DNA from 4 places in the Arthrobacter sp. 08Y14 genome. Region 1 is predicted to be linked to each of the others. Evidence: riboswitches for the same ligand, from Rfam matches in the RefSeq annotation. Region 1 holds a riboswitch; each other region holds the start of a gene.
What was found. A riboswitch is a leader RNA that binds a small molecule or an ion and turns the genes downstream of it on or off. The one in region 1 is predicted to bind S-adenosylmethionine.
Positions count from the first base shown of each region.

Region 1 (3,796 bases):
GCTGTCAAGGGTTCCCCGGTGTCCGCCGGCTTCCGGGCCCTGCACGCACAGGACGTTCGCTCCGGCAGCTGCCGCCGCGCGCGCCTCGCCGGCATCGGTGACCGTCACCACGCTGCAGATTCCCTGCGCGGCAAGTTCGGCAAAGACCGCCGGTTCCGGCAATCCGAAGGTGAAGGACACTACCGGGACCCGCTCCCGGAGGACCAGCTCCAGCTTGGCTTGCCAGGCGTCGTCGTCGTTGGGGTTCGGCATCCCGGGTTCGGGGACCGTGGTTCCGGCTGGCCCCTGTCCTGCTGCTGTGACCAGGTGCTCACGGAAGATCAGGGCCGCTTCGATTTTTCGAGCCCGGGCTGCCGCCTTCCCTGCAGCCTGATCCTGCGCGGCAACCGGGTAGGTGTTGGCAGCATCCGGAACGAAGAGGTTCAGGCCAAAGGGCCGGCCGCTCAGCCTGCGCAGCTGGGTAATCTGGTCCGCCACGGTGCCTGTGCTCTTGTAACCGGCGGCCAGGAAGCCGAGCCCGCCGGCCTCCCCCACTGCAGCAGCCAGCTCCGGGGTGGAAGGCCCCCCGGCCATGGGTGCACCGATAACCGGAAGGGCAAGCGAGTTTAGGGTGAACATGGTGCCCGATTTACAGTGTGACGGTGCCGTCAATGCAGGTGACCGTGGATCCGCCCACCCAGATTTTGCGGTCCCGGGTGAAGACCCGGACCCGGCCGGAGCGCTGGACGGCAGTGCCCTGGGTGACGACGTAGCGTTCCGGTGCCAGTGAGGCTCCGATCAGCCACTGGGCGAGTCCGGCGTTGAGGCTGCCGGTGACCGGATCCTCTGCAATACCGAGACCCGGTACGAAGGCGCGCACTTCAAAGTCTGTTTCCGCGTCCGCCGGCTGCGCGCCAATGACGCCCACGCGCAGGTTGCCCATGATCACGGGATTCGGGTTCAGCGCCAAGACGGTTGCGGCGTCCCGGAGCAGCAGTCCCAGCCAGCCGGGTCCGTTGTCGATCCAGTTGGAGGCGAGGATCTGCTCCGGTTCCAGGCCCAGCGCCTGCCGGGCCTGGTCCAGGACATCGTCCTCCAGCTCACCGGAGCGCAGCAGGGGCGGAGCGGCAAACGCCGCGATCCCGGCATTGGCGTGCAGCGTCACGAGTCCTATGCCGCATTCCTGTACGACGACGTCGGGGTACCGGCGCTTGGCCCCGGTCTCCAGCCAGGCGTGGCACGTGCCCAGCGTAGGGTGTCCGGCGAAGGGAATCTCCCCGCCGGGGGTGAAGATCCGGACCCGGTAGTCGGCCCCGTCCACAGTGGGCGGCAGGACGAAGGTGGTCTCGGAAAGGTTGGTCCACCGGGCGAAGGAGGCCATCTCAGCATCCGTCAGCCCTTCCGCTTCGAGCACCACCGCCAGCGGGTTGCCCAAATACGGTTCGCTGCCGAAAACGTCCACCTGTTTAAACCACCGCTGTCTCATTCTTCACACTGTATCCCTTCATCCCCATGACTTTTATGAAGCGGAGTTTACGAACTGTGGCGGGGGTTTGTGTCCCGGTGCTGCCCGGCCTACGTTGGAGCAAGAATCAAGAGTTCCAGCCACGGGCCCTGGCCGGCTGGACGGCAACCCTCTCGCCGTAGCGGGGTGCTCCAGGTGACGATTCGGCCGCCCGGTTTCCAACCGGCCCGGCAAGTACCGCGCTTCGCTACCGACGTATCGGGTTACCGGGCGCTTGAGGCAGAGGATCTTTTGAGCATGGCACTTTTGACCGACCTTCAGCCCGCTGCATTGCGCCGGGCGTTCTCCCGTTTTCCGTCCGGCGTTGCCGCCCTGTGCGCGGTCATCGACGGCGAGCCGCAGGGCCTGGTTGCTTCTTCCTTCACGGTGGGCGTTTCCATGGATCCGCCGCTGGTGATGTTTGCCGTGCAGAACACGTCCCGCACATGGCCGGTGCTGCGGGGCTCGGCCCGGATTGGCGTGTCGATTTTGGGTTCCGATCACGAGGGCGTCTGCAAACAGATTGCGTCCAGGGCCGGAAACCGCTTCGCCGGACTGGATCTGCACACGGATGACTCCGGATCATTGTTCCTGGACCGGGCCGCCCTCTGGCTTGAGTGCTCTGTGGAGAATGAGGTTCCGGCCGGGGACCATCAGGTGGTTCTGCTACGGGTGCACGGCCATGCCTCACACGACGATGCCCATGAGCCCCTGATATTCCACGGTTCAGCGTTTCGCCGTCTGGGCGTTCCCGAATTCGCCTGACCGGCAGAAATGTGTCGGCACCGGAAATACGGAGCCGGGAATTGTTTCCACGCGTTTATGACAGCGGCCGTCCGTTACCAATCCTTTACATTCGAAGCCGGCTCCACTATCGTTCTTCGGATTACTTCGGAAGGAAGTAGCGGAGATGACCAGAAACAGAAATGCCAATGGAACATCACGGAATAAGGCAAGGCCCGGCAGAGCGTCGGATTTGCCGTTTATGCATAAGGCCCTGCTTCCCGCAGCGGCGCTGGGTCTGGTGCTGACAGGATGCAGCGCCCAGGAGGAGCCCGAGGCCGCTTCCTCTAAACCGGCCACATCGTCAGCCACAGCCGGGGAGACCGCCACGGCCTCCCCCAAAGCCGGTTCGTCCAGCCGGAGCAGCATCGGCGTGGAACTGCCCCCGGGAAGCACGGAGCCTCCTGCCCCCAGCGACCCCGCCATGCTGGCACTGTTCCGGGCGGACAATCCCATCAGCCTCGAGAGCTACTTCCAGCAAAATCCCCAGGGGCGCCCTCTCAACGCGAGCCTCATGCTCGAGGAACCCGGCACCGGGAGGAGCACCTTCGATCTGCCCGCAATGGAACCGGGGACCAGCTTCAGCGTGTACCTCACCTGTAACCAGCCCGGGGACTACAGCATCGAGGTTCGGGACGCTGATTCAAACCCAGTGACCGCTTCCAGCAGCAACAATTGCAATTGGCCGGTCCTAACGTCTTTTGAACACATCGTCACACCCGATCAAACCCCGGCGTCCATCACAGTGGACGGGCCGGACGGAGATTACTGGCTTGTTGTCTACAATTTGCCGGTCCCCACTATGGCGCCCGCACCGGGCTAAAACAGGCTGCCGGAATAATTCACCCAAATTTACCGGCGCGTCGAAAGATGAAGGTGCCCGGCCGCATCAGCGGCCGGGCACCTTCATCATTCTGGAATCCTGCGAAAGACCTAGTCCTTCTTGGCGTCGTCCTTCTTGGCTTCAGCCTTCTTTTCCGGCTTGAAGTCCACGCCGGCTTCCTTGCGCTGCTGGGCAGTGATCGGAGCCGGAGCCTGGGTCAGCGGGTCATAGCCGCCGCCGGACTTCGGGAAGGCAATGACGTCGCGGATGGATTCGCTGCCCGAAAGCAGCGCGACCACACGGTCCCAGCCGAAGGCGATGCCGCCGTGGGGCGGTGCGCCGTACTTGAATCCTTCAAGCAGGAACCCGAACTTCTCCTGGGCGTCTTCCTGCGACAGGCCCATGACCTTGAAGACGCGCTCCTGCACATCGCGCTGGTGGATACGGATGGAGCCGCCGCCAATTTCGTTGCCGTTGCAGACAATGTCATAGGCGTAGGCCAGAGCCGATGCGGGATCCGTGTCGAAGGTGTCCATGAACTCGGGCTTCGGTGAGGTAAAGGCGTGGTGGACCGCAGTCCAGGCACCGCCGCCCACGGCCACGTCGCCCGCGGCAACGGCAGCGGAAGCCGGCTCGAACATGGGGGCGTCAACCACCCAGACAAAAGCCCAGTCATTCGGGTTGATCAGGCCGGTGCGGTGGCCGAT
Region 1 covers NZ_PJIX01000002.1:952,871-956,666, forward strand. The annotation lists gene CXR03_RS10935 (nitronate monooxygenase) at 1-618, opposite strand, end outside; gene CXR03_RS10940 (PhzF family phenazine biosynthesis protein) at 629-1,465, opposite strand; SAM riboswitch class IV at 1,570-1,687, shown strand; gene CXR03_RS10945 (flavin reductase family protein) at 1,742-2,248, shown strand; gene CXR03_RS10950 (hypothetical protein) at 2,469-3,089, shown strand; gene aspS (aspartate--tRNA ligase) at 3,200-3,796, opposite strand, start outside.

Region 2 (3,796 bases), 570 kb from region 1:
CCAGGGCCACGGCGCCCGTCGCCACGTCGGCCAGTGCAAGCTCGGCCGGTGAGGGACGCTCGTTCCGGGCCGCGGAATCCGCAGCGGTGTCGGATGCCTGGGTCTCCACCGCGGCGGAAGCTACGGCGATGCCGGCTGTTGCCGCAAGATCAGCGGTTGCGGCGGCCTTCTTCAGCTGTACGGCATTCTGGCGTCCAAGCTTGGCATTCGGAATGAAGATGACAGCCAGCAGCGTAATGACGGCCAGCGGAACGCTGTACAGGAAGACCGAGCCGACGCCGACGCCGTACGCACTTTCCACCAGCACGGCAATGGTGTCAGGCAGTTCGGAGACCTTGGGGATGGATCCGCTGCCCAGGGCCACGGCGGCCGCAGCCTGGTCAGCCGGGGCCAGCGCACCGATGCCGTCCTTGATTTCGGAGGCAACGATGGTCCCGAGCACCGAACCCAGCACGGAAACGCCCACGGTACCGCCGAGGCTGCGGAAGAAGGTCACCGCACTGGTGGCCACACCGAGGTTCTTCACCTCAATGGAGTTCTGGACCACGAGCACCAGGTTCTGCATCAGCATGCCCAGGCCAGCGCCCAGAACGGCCATGTAGATGCCGACCAGCACCAGGTTGGTGTCATAGGCCAGGGTGCTCAGCAGGATGGAACCCACCACGGTGAGCACACCGCCGGAAATCATGACGGCCTTCCACTTGCCGGTGCGGCTGATGATCGTTCCGAACAGCGTGGAGGAAACCAGCAGGCCGGCCATCATGGGGATGGTCAGCAGGCCGGACTCGGTGGGGGTGGCGCCGCGGGCCAGCTGCATGTACTGCGCAAGGAACACAGAAGTGCCGAACATGGACACGCCCACGGAAATGCTGGCCACGACGGAAAGGGTGAAGGTGCGGTTCTTGAACATGGACAGCGGAATGATCGGTTCCGGGGACTTGAATTCCACCAGCACGGCAGCGATCAGCAGCAAGGCGGATCCGGCGACCATGAGGAAGGAGGCCAGCGAGGCCCAGCCGAACTGGTTGCCGGCCAGGGTCACCCAGATCATCAGCAGCGACACGCCGCCGGCGATCAGGACAGCACCCAGGTAGTCGATGTGGACCTTGCGCTTGGCGTGCTGGGGCAGGTGCAGGGTCATCTGCAGCAGGATGATGGCAGCCACCGCCACCGGCAGGGCAATGAAGAAGTTCCAGCGCCAGCCGAAGGCGTCAGTGACAACGCCGCCCAGCAGCGGTCCGCCCACGGTGCCCAGCGCCATGACGGCACCAAAGAGTCCGGCGTACTTCCCGCGGTCGCGCGGGCTGATGATGTCAGCCATGATGATCTGGCTCAGCGCGGCGAGACCACCGGCACCCAGACCCTGCAGCACGCGGAAGACAATCAGCGTGCTGGTGTCCTGCGAGAAGCCGGCCAGTGCCGAGCCGAGCACAAAGATGCCCAGCGCGAGCTGGATCAGCAGCTTGCGGTTGAACAGGTCGGCAAACTTGCCCCACAGCGGCGTTGACACCGTTGTGGCCAGCAGTGTTCCCGTCACCACCCAGGTGTAGGCGGACTGGTTGCCGTCAAGGTCCGAGATGATCAGCGGCAGGGAGGTGGAAACCACCGTGCCCGCCAGAATCGAGACAAACATGCCAAGGAGCAGGCCGGAAAGGGATTCCAGCACCTGCTTGTGGGTCATGGTCCCGTCCGGGGAGGCGGTCCGCTTGGGCACCTTGGCCTTCTTCTCGGACTTTTTTTCGGGGGGACGTTCTGCGGGGGACATCGGGCTCCTGCTAGTAGTTGATTTAGATCAACTATATAAGTAATTGCCCTTAGTCAACTAATTTCGTGGCGCATCGCACACTCTTGGCCTGGACGCCCGGCCCCGGGTCCAGATGACACCGCCGTGAACCTCTGTGACCGCCGATGACGCACCGAGACGGCGCATGAGGTCAAAAACGGTCATCGCTGGCCCGGCCATGATCCATGGGCTAGCTTTTCCTTAACCATCCCGAGCGGCCGAGAGACCTGGATCGACGACGCCGCAGCAACCCTCCCCGCCCAGCAGCGGGGAACGGTGCTACTGCCAGGACCGATGGAGAAGCTGCGCGCTTTCGTTGGTCAGCTTCGCCCTGCCCCGGCACGGCGAAGCTGCCGCCGGCGAACCTGCGTCGCCCTCCGCCGGGCGATGATTCAGGAGCCTGACGTGAGCACAGCAAGACCTCTCAAACCCCATCCCCAGCTACCCCGCATCCTCGCCGTCCTCACGGCAGGGGCCATGCTCGCCACTGTGGTTTCAGGTTGCGGCGGGCCAGCCGCAGCCAGCGGCAGCGACACCTTTGTCTTTGCCACCGGCAAGGACATTTCGTGCCTGGATCCCCACGTGGACGGCGACATGCCGCAGGCATCCATCGCAGCGAATTACCTGGATTCGCTCGTTTCACAGGACAGCGGCGGCGCCATCCATCCGTGGCTCGCCACAGCGTGGTCAGTGTCCGGCGACGGTCTCACCTACACATTCACAGTGCGCGACGACGTCTGGTTCACCGACGGGACAAAACTCACCGCGGAAGCAGTGAAGGCAAACCTGGACCACATGGTGGATCCAAACACACAGTCCGGTACCGCAGGCGGTTACCTCAAACCCTACGAGTCCACGCAGGTAGTGGACCCGACCACCGCCGTCGTCACCCTGAACCGACCGTATGCGGCGTTCCTGGAGGTGCTCGCCCAGCCCTTCCTCGGCATCCAGTCACCCGCGGCCCTGAAGCGGCCGCAAGTGGAAAACTGCCACTCGCCCGTGGGCTCGGGACCATACAAGATCATGGACTACGTCCCGCAGTCCAAGGTCACCCTGGTCCGCAACGAAGACTACAACTCCGCTCCGCCCTTCGCGCAGCATGACGGCCCGGCACACATTGAGAAGATCGAATGGCGCATTGTGCCCGAAGACTCCACGAGGTACGGCCTGCTGCGGGCAGGCCAGGCGGACGCCCTGGACCTCATGCCCTCGGTCCATTTTGCCGAGGCGGAGGCGGACGCAAATGTGGAGCTGACCCTGCGTGACCGGCCCGGAAACCCTACCAACCTGATCCTCAACACCACCCGTGCGCCGTTTGACGATCTCAACGTCCGCAAGGCTTTCCTGCACAGCGCCCACGTGGACGCTGGCATCAACAGCGTCTACTTTGGCACCGTCACCCGGGCCGGCGGGCCGCTCAGCTCCACCACCGGCTTCTACTCCCCCGATTTTGAGCACGTCTATGACCCGGACCCCGCCGAAGCAGCGCGCCTGCTCGACGACGCCGGCTGGACGGAACACGACGCCGAAGGGTACCGGGTGAAAGACGGCGAGCGCCTGAGAGTTCATTTCCCGTACACCCCCGGCGCCTGGCCCGCTGCGCACCAGGCGTTGGTCACTCAAATCCAGGCGACAGCGAAGCAGGCCGGCTTCGAGGTGCTGATCGAGAACGGCGACGCAGCAACCGTGAGCGAACTGGGCAATACCTTCGAATACGACCTTCGCGCCGATTACTGGAACACCAACACCGCCGATGTGCTGCGCATTGTCTTCTCCTCGGAATACACCGAGTCCGCCGGCTTTGTAGCCAACGGGTCGGGGTTTCGGAATCCCGGGCTGGACTCGATCCTGAACGCGGCACTTGCCACCGACGATGCTGCCGTCCGGAAGGAGCTCTACCACCAGGCCCAGCAGATCGTCAGCGACCACGCCCTCCAGCTGCCGCTCTACAACCAGGCCAGCCAGGTGGCCCTGCGCAGCGACCGCTGGACAAACCTCACCCTTGAACCCAGC
Region 2 covers NZ_PJIX01000002.1:384,354-388,149, reverse strand. The annotation lists gene CXR03_RS08370 (MDR family MFS transporter) at 1-1,681, opposite strand, end outside; SAM riboswitch class I at 1,986-2,084, shown strand; gene CXR03_RS08365 (ABC transporter substrate-binding protein) at 2,189-3,796, shown strand, end outside.
Region 2: another riboswitch for S-adenosylmethionine. It lies ahead of CXR03_RS08365 (ABC transporter substrate-binding protein); the one in region 1 lies ahead of CXR03_RS10945 (flavin reductase family protein).

Region 3 (3,796 bases), on a different contig from region 1:
ATTTCCCGAAAGGTGCGCGGATGCCCAAAACGGCAGCGGTTCAGGGGTCCGGCCCGCCCAAAAGGTGCGCGGATGCCCACAGCGGCAGCGATTCAGGGTCCGGCCCGCCCAAAAGGTGCGCGGATGCCCAAAGCGGCAGCGGCTCAGGGGTCCGGCTCGCCCAGAAAGTGCGCGGATGCCCAAAGCGGCAGCGGTTCAGGGTCCAGCCCGCCCGAAAGGTGCGCGGATGCCCACAGCGGCAGCATTTACCCAACTGGTTCCGCCGCCGGCGGGAAAGGCGACCACTTTGGGCAGGCGCATCCGGATTGGGATTCTGCTGCCGGTGCGGACCGGCAGCGATTTCCCGAAAGGTGCGCGGATGCCCAAAGCGGCAGCGGATCAGGGGTCCGGCCCGCCCAGAAAGGTGCGCGGATCCCCCAAAGCGGCAGCAGAACTAGATCTCGACGAGGCCCTTGGCCGTGTTGAACGTGACGGACATGATGCCGGGAGTTCCCTTGGGGGAAATCCACGTGACGCCCACGTTCTCCAGCGGTTCCTCGGCCGGGGTGCCCAGCCACTGCGCCACACGGTCAGCGGAGCCGGCAATGGTCAGCGAGTCCAGCTTCACGGCACCGGGCATGCCGGGCAGGGCAGCCGAGGGGTGCAGTTCCTCGGTTCCGTCATCCCAGCGCAGCATGTACGGCACCTGGGGGTCGGCGATCAGGCCGTTGATGCCGATCTGCCGCCAGGTCAGTTCCTGGCCGTCGGGGAACTTCCGGTTACCCGGAACGGAGAGCCGTCCAAGCCGTTCTTCAAAGGGGGTGAGGTCATCCACAGCCACGCACCAGCCCATCCAGCCGCCGCCGCACTCCGAGCGCTGGCGCACTGCCTGGCCGAAGGGAGCCTTGTCCGAGGCCGGGTGGTTGAGGGCTTCCACCACCTCGACGTACTGATGGTTGGCCAGGGGAAGGATCATGTTCCGCGTACCAAAACGCGGATGGACGCCGCCCTTGACGAAGTCCGCTCCCAGAGCGTCTGCGATCCTCTCTGTCGTGGCCAAAAGACCGTCGGATTCACTGGCATAAGATACATGGTCCAAGCGCATGCGGCCCATAATGGCACGTTGTGACCCGCGTCTCGACTTAGGGCCACCTAAGGCGCCGAAGACGCTTTCCCCGCAGCCGCCGGGAAAAGGTACGCGCCCATCCGTGCCGCCGACGCCCGGGAAATGATCCGTCACACTCCTTGCAGGCGCCGGACTTATCCGTTTTCATAGGGGATAGGTCATGAGTGCCAGCAGATAGCCCCGGCTTGCTGGCCGGCAACCCTCCAACCGCGGTGGGGTGCCCCGGGTGAAGACCTGGCCCTGCCTCAACGGATGCAGGGCAAGCGCGGGTCCCACGTGGCTGCCGGTTACCTTGTTCCGGCCGGAAGTCTCTGTGCGGCCCTTAGGTTATGGGAGCTAAGCAGTGTCAGAAAACTGGTCCTTTGAAACCCGTTCCATCCATGCCGGCCAGGAGCCCGACGCCGTTACCGGCGCCCGCGCCCTGCCTATTTACCAGACATCGTCCTTTGTCTTTCCCAGTGCGGAAGCAGCAGCCAACCGGTTCGCCTTGGCTGAGCTTGCCCCCATCTACACCCGCATCGGCAACCCCACCCAGGAAGCGGTGGAAAACCGGATCGCTTCCCTTGAAGGCGGGATCGGGGCACTGCTGCTCGCCTCCGGGCAGGCCGCGGAAACCTTCGCCATCCTCAACGTGGCCGAAGCCGGGGACCACATCGTTGCCAGCCCCAGCCTTTACGGCGGAACGTACAACCTGTTCAAGCACACGCTGAAGAAGTTCGGCATCACCACAACGTTCGTGGCCGATCCGGACAATCTGGAGCAGTGGCGGGCGGCGGTGCAGCCCAACACCAAGGCCTTCTTCGGCGAGGTGGTCTCCAACCCCCGCCAGGACGTGCTGGACATCGAGGGCATCAGTGCGGTGGCGCATGAGGCCGGCATTCCCCTGATCGTGGACAACACGCTCTCCACCCCGTACCTGATCCGGCCCATCGAGTGGGGCGCGGACATTGTGGTGCACTCGGCCACCAAGTACCTCGGCGGGCACGGTACCGCCATTGCGGGCGTCATCGTGGATTCGGGCAACTTTGACTTCGGTGCCGATCCGGAGAAATTCCCCGGCTTCAACACCCCGGATGAGAGCTACAACGGGCTCGTCTATGCCCGTGACCTGGGTGCCAGCGGCATTCTGGGTGCCAACCTCGCCTACATCCTCAAGGCGCGGGTCCAGCTGCTCCGCGATCTTGGCTCCTCCGTGTCCCCGTTCAACGCGTTCCTCATTGCCCAGGGCCTGGAAACCCTGAGCCTGCGCATGGAGCGGCACGTGAGCAACGCCGTCGCGGTGGCCAACTGGCTGGAAGGGCACGACGACGTCGTCTCCGTCGCCTATGCGGGCCTGGAATCCAGCCCGTGGTTCGAGCGCGGACGCCATTACGGGCCGCGCGGAACGGGCGCCATTGTCTCCTTCGAGATCAACGGCGGCATCGACGCCGGCAAGCGGTTCGTGGATGCCCTGGACCTGCACTCCCATGTGGCGAACGTGGGCGACGTGCGCTCCCTGGTCATTCATCCGGCGTCGACCACCCACAGCCAGCTGGGGGCCGAGGCGCAGCTGGCAGCGGGAGTCAGCCCCGGGCTGGTCCGGCTGTCCGTAGGCATTGAGCACATTGACGACATTATTGCGGACCTCGACGCCGGGTTCCGGGCAGCCAAGGGAGCGTAGCGGGCAGCGTGACACTTCCTTCTACCTCAAACGCTGCCGGAACCGCCGGCGGTACCGTACCGCAGCACTCCGCCCCCGCCGGGGACGGGGTGCTGCGGCATGCGCGCATCGGCAGCCTGCATCTGGAAACAGGAGGCTACCTGCCGGACGTTTCCCTTGCCTACGAGACGTGGGGGACCCTCAACGCGGATGCAAACAATGCCGTGCTGGTGGCCCACGCCCTCACCGGCAGCACCCATGTGGCCAGGGGCAGCAGCGGCGAGGACGGCTGGTGGGACGCACTGGTGGGTCCGGGCAAGACGGTGGACACTGACCGGTACTTTGTCGTCTGCATCAACATGCTCGGCGGCTGCTACGGATCCTCCGGACCATCGTCGCCGGATCCGCAGGGGCTCCCCTGGGGGTCGCGGTTTCCCTTTGTCACGATCCGGGACTCCGTTCGCGCCGAGGCGCGCCTGGCCGACCAGCTGGGAATCCGCGTCTGGCACACCGTGCTCGGCGGTTCCCTGGGCGGCGCCCGTGCCCTGGAATGGGCCGCCACCGAGCCCGGCCGAGTGCAGCGCTGCGCCGTCATTGCGTGCACCGCTGCCAGTTCCGCGGAGCAAATTGCCTTTGGCCAGGCGCAGCTGGAAGCCATCCGCCTGGATCCGGATTTCAACGGCGGCGACTATTACAACGGCAGGGCTCCCGTTGCCGGTCTTGGCCTCGCCCGCCGGATCGCCCACATTACCTACCGCTCCGAAGCTGAGTTGGAGTACCGCTTTGGCAACGGAGCGCAGCTGCAGGAGGACCCGCTGGGGTCCGCGCTGCCGGCGGCACGCGGGCGTTATGCGGTGGAGAGCTACCTGGACCATCAGGCGCGGAAGCTCGCAGACCGGTTCGACGCCAACAGCTACCTGCTGCTGACCGAGGCCCTGATGAGCCACGATGTGGCCCGCGGCCGCGGATCGGTGCGCCAGGCGCTGGCCAACGCCGGTGCCGAATTCTTCATAGCCGCCGTGGATTCGGACCGGCTCTACCTTCCGCAGCAC
Region 3 covers NZ_PJIX01000003.1:583,960-587,755, forward strand. The annotation lists gene CXR03_RS15025 (VOC family protein) at 434-1,093, opposite strand; SAM riboswitch class IV at 1,262-1,377, shown strand; gene CXR03_RS15030 (bifunctional o-acetylhomoserine/o-acetylserine sulfhydrylase) at 1,449-2,765, shown strand; gene CXR03_RS15035 (homoserine O-acetyltransferase) at 2,855-3,796, shown strand, end outside.
Region 3: another riboswitch for S-adenosylmethionine. It lies ahead of CXR03_RS15030 (bifunctional o-acetylhomoserine/o-acetylserine sulfhydrylase); the one in region 1 lies ahead of CXR03_RS10945 (flavin reductase family protein).

Region 4 (3,796 bases), on a different contig from region 1:
GCCATGCGCATGGTGGAGGAGGGCGTGGCCACGGCAGAGGATATCGATGCCGCCATGGTCCTGGGCTACAAGCACCCCACAGGTCCGCTGCGGACCACCGACATTGTGGGTCTGGACGTGCGCCTGGGCATTGCCGAGTATCTTGCCGAAACCCTTGGTCCGCGGTTTGAACCGCCGCAGATCCTCCGCGACAAGGTGGCGCGCGGCGAGCTCGGCCGGAAGTCCGGCAAGGGCTTCTTCGACTGGTCCTAGAAGGGCGTGATGGGCAACCGGGATGTGGAGTGGGAAGGCGCGGCGAATGCCCGTGACCTGGGCGGCATCCCGGTTGCCGGCGGCGGCTCCGTGGCACCCGGCCGGATCTTCCGGATGGGCCGGTCCGAATGGCTCACCGGGCGGGGCTGGGCGCAGGCCCGCGACGCCGGCGTCCGCACCGTCATCGACCTCCGCAACGACGTGGAGCAGGGCCGCCGGGACACCGACCCGGAAGTGAGCCCCGACGCCGCCGCAGGCATCACGTTCCTGACCCGGCCCACCCAGGAAGCGAACGATCCCGACTTCACCGCTTTGTGCGGCCCGTACATGGACTCGCCCAAGTGGTACCGGGAGAACCTGCGCCGCTGGCCGGAGAAGATCGCCGCCGTCGTTCAGGCCCTGGCAGACGCCGACGACGGCGCGGTGGTGATCCACTGCTCCGCCGGCCGGGACCGCACCGGGCTCGTCGCCATGCTGCTGCTCCAGCTGGCCGGGGCATCACCGGAGGCCATTGCCGACGACTATGAGGAGGCGGTCCGCGGCATTAATGCCTTCCACGCCACGCAGGTGCATCCGAGGGAAAAGCCGCTGACCTCCGAGCAGGAAGACGCGCGGGTGGCCGACGGACGGCGGGAACTGCTCCGCGCCCTGGACGGGCTGGACGCGGAACAGTACCTGCGCTCAGCTGGGCTTAGCCCCGCTGAGCTTGGGCGTCTTCGGAGTCGTTTGCGTTGAGCTGTTTACAGGGATGGACCCTTTCCGGCGTCGCCAAGTAGAAAAAAGAGCGCCGTGCGGGGCTGTCAAAGCCTCCGGGCACCAGCAGCGACGAATAGCGTGCGCACCACTGTACCTGGCCGTTGGAATGGGCCAGCGCCTGCGACAGGGAAGGCAGGTCGTGGAACCACATCAGCTGCTGCTCGCCGTCCACGACCAACTGGATCAGGTCCAGATCGAGATCGACGTAGGCCTGGGCATCCACCCAGTCATCGTAAACAGCCAGGCGCTTGCCGTGAATGAGGTGGACGTTGTGGCCGGGGGTGTAGCTGATGCAGCGGGCGCCACTGGAGATACTCACAGTGTGTTCCTTTACGGTTTGTCCTTGCCCGCACCGGTTGGCCGCGGGCCGCTTCGTCATCCGAACCACCCGCCGAACAATGGGGTTGGTGTGAGGCCAGTCGGAGCTTTTACGGACCCGGATTCCTCCGGGCGTTGGCCACCTCTCGTGAAGCTGACACCACCATAGCGCATGCCGGTGACAGCCGGGAACCGCCGCCGTGCCGGAGGCATCAGCGCCAGCCGGCCGCCGGCGCGACATGCTTCACGATGTTCTCCAGCAGCTGCACGTTGTAGTCCACGCCCAGCTGGTTGGGCACCGTCACCAGAAGCGTGTCCGCAGCCTGAACCGCGGCGTCCGCGGCAAGCTGGGCGGCAATGACATCAGGTTCGCCAATGTAGCTCTTGCCGAACCGGGCCAGACCGCCGTCGAGCCGCCCCACCTGGTCGCGTCCCTCGGCTTGGGCGCGCAGCCCAAAATACCGGCGGTCGGTGTCGGTCACCAGCGGAATGACGCTGCGGCTGACGGACACCCGCGCAGTCCCCTCATGTCCCGCATCGGCCCAGGCCTTGCGGAACACCGCAATCTGCTCGGCCTGGAGCTCATCGAAGGGAACTCCGGTATCCTCCGTCAGCAGGGTGGAGCTCATCAGGTTCATGCCCTGTTCGCCGGTCCACTTGGCCGTCGCCCGGGTTCCGGAACCCCACCAGATCCGTTCTGCGAGGCCGGGGGACTGCGGATCGATGGCCAGCGCGTCGGAACTGCCGGTCATCATCGGATCCGCGTTCGCCAGGCCTGCGCCGGCAATCGCCGCCCGGAACACCAGTGTGTGCTTGCGGGCCTCATCCGCATCGGTGCTGTCCCCGGTGGGAACGTAGCCAAATGCCTCATAGCCGCGCAGCGCGGGCTCGGGTGAACCTCGGCTCAGGCCCAGCTGAAGCCTGCCGCCGCTGATCAGATCCGTGGCCGCCGCTTCTTCGGCCATGTACAGCGGATTTTCGTAGCGCATATCGATCACCGCCGTGCCCAGTTCAAGCCGGTGAGTCCGTGCGGCCATGGCGGACAGCAGGGGGAACGGCGCAGCGAACTGCGGGGCGAAGTGGTGGACCCGAAGGAAGGCTCCGTCAATGCCAACTTCCTCGGCTGCCACCGCCGTTTCAACGGTCTGCAGCAGGGCGTCACGGGCGGTGCGGACAAAGGAACCCTGCACGTCGCGGTAATGTCCAAAGGACAGGAAACCGATCTTCTTCATGTTCATTGACAGCACCGGTTTCCGAGCAGATATTCCCGGCTGCCGGCTCCCCGGCACCACAGGATGAGAGGCGAACAGCATGCACCTGACCATGGTCCCGGGGATCGGCGGTTCCAATGATGAGCACTGGCAAAGCCGGTGGCAGGACGGTGCCGCGGACGTGTCCCGGATTTCGCCGTCGTCGTGGGATGACCCGAACCTGGAGAACTGGATGGACGCGCTCGACGACGCCGCCGGCTCCCGCGGCGGTGACACCATCCTCGTGGCCCACAGCCTGGGCTGCCTGGCCTCCGCCGAATGGCTGCTGCGCAACCCGAAACGCGCCCGGGGCGTGCTGCTGGTAGCCCCGCCGGATCCGGCCGAGCCGGCCTTCCCGGACACTGCCGGATCTTTCCGGGACCCGCGGTTGGAGCCGCTTCCGGTGCCCGGACTGATGGTTGCCAGCGAAAACGATCCCTACTGCACCCTCCCCGGAGCACGGCTGCTGGCCCAGGCCTGGGGTGTCCCCGTGATCGACGCCGGAGCACTGACCCACATCAATGATGAAAGCGGCATCGGGAACTGGCAGCAGGGCCGGGACCTGCTGACCGCGTTTGCCGCAGGGCTGGGCGTTTCCATTCCCCTCGGCTGAAAACCGGGTAAGAATGGGGTCCATGAAACTTCCGGTAATGCCGCCCGTAGCCCCCATGCTGGCCAAAGCCGTGACTGCACTGCCCGAGGGGGACTACTCCTACGAGCCCAAGTGGGACGGTTTCCGCTCCATCATTTTCCGGGACGGTGATGAGCTGGAAATCGGCAGCCGCAACGAAAAGCCGATGACCCGGTACTTTCCGGAACTGGTGGACGCGCTCAAGGCCAACCTTCCGCAGCGCTGCGTGGTGGACGGCGAAATTATCCTGATCAACGGTTCCGGGAAGCGGCTGGACTTTGAAGTCCTGCAGCAGCGCATCCATCCGGCGGCCAGCAGGGTGAAACTGCTGGCCGAACAAACACCGGCGGCTTTTGTTGCCTTTGACCTGCTGGCGCTGGATGACACCGGTTTCCTGGACCGGCCGTACGCGGAGCGCCGAAGCGCACTGGAAGCCGCGCTTGCCCACGCCGCCGCACCCGTTTATCTGACCAGTCGCACCACCGATCCAGGCACCGCGCAGCGCTGGTTCAGCGAGTTCGAGGGTGCCGGCCTGGACGGCATCGTGGCCAAACCCCTGACGGATCCCTACCAGCCGGGCAAGCGCACC
Region 4 covers NZ_PJIX01000001.1:641,992-645,787, reverse strand. The annotation lists gene CXR03_RS03020 (3-hydroxyacyl-CoA dehydrogenase family protein) at 1-252, shown strand, start outside; gene CXR03_RS03015 (tyrosine-protein phosphatase) at 262-987, shown strand; gene CXR03_RS03010 (hypothetical protein) at 944-1,327, opposite strand; SAM riboswitch class IV at 1,343-1,480, opposite strand; gene CXR03_RS03005 (LLM class flavin-dependent oxidoreductase) at 1,539-2,564, opposite strand; gene CXR03_RS03000 (alpha/beta hydrolase) at 2,638-3,189, shown strand; gene CXR03_RS02995 (ATP-dependent DNA ligase) at 3,212-3,796, shown strand, end outside.
Region 4: another riboswitch for S-adenosylmethionine. It lies ahead of CXR03_RS03010 (hypothetical protein); the one in region 1 lies ahead of CXR03_RS10945 (flavin reductase family protein).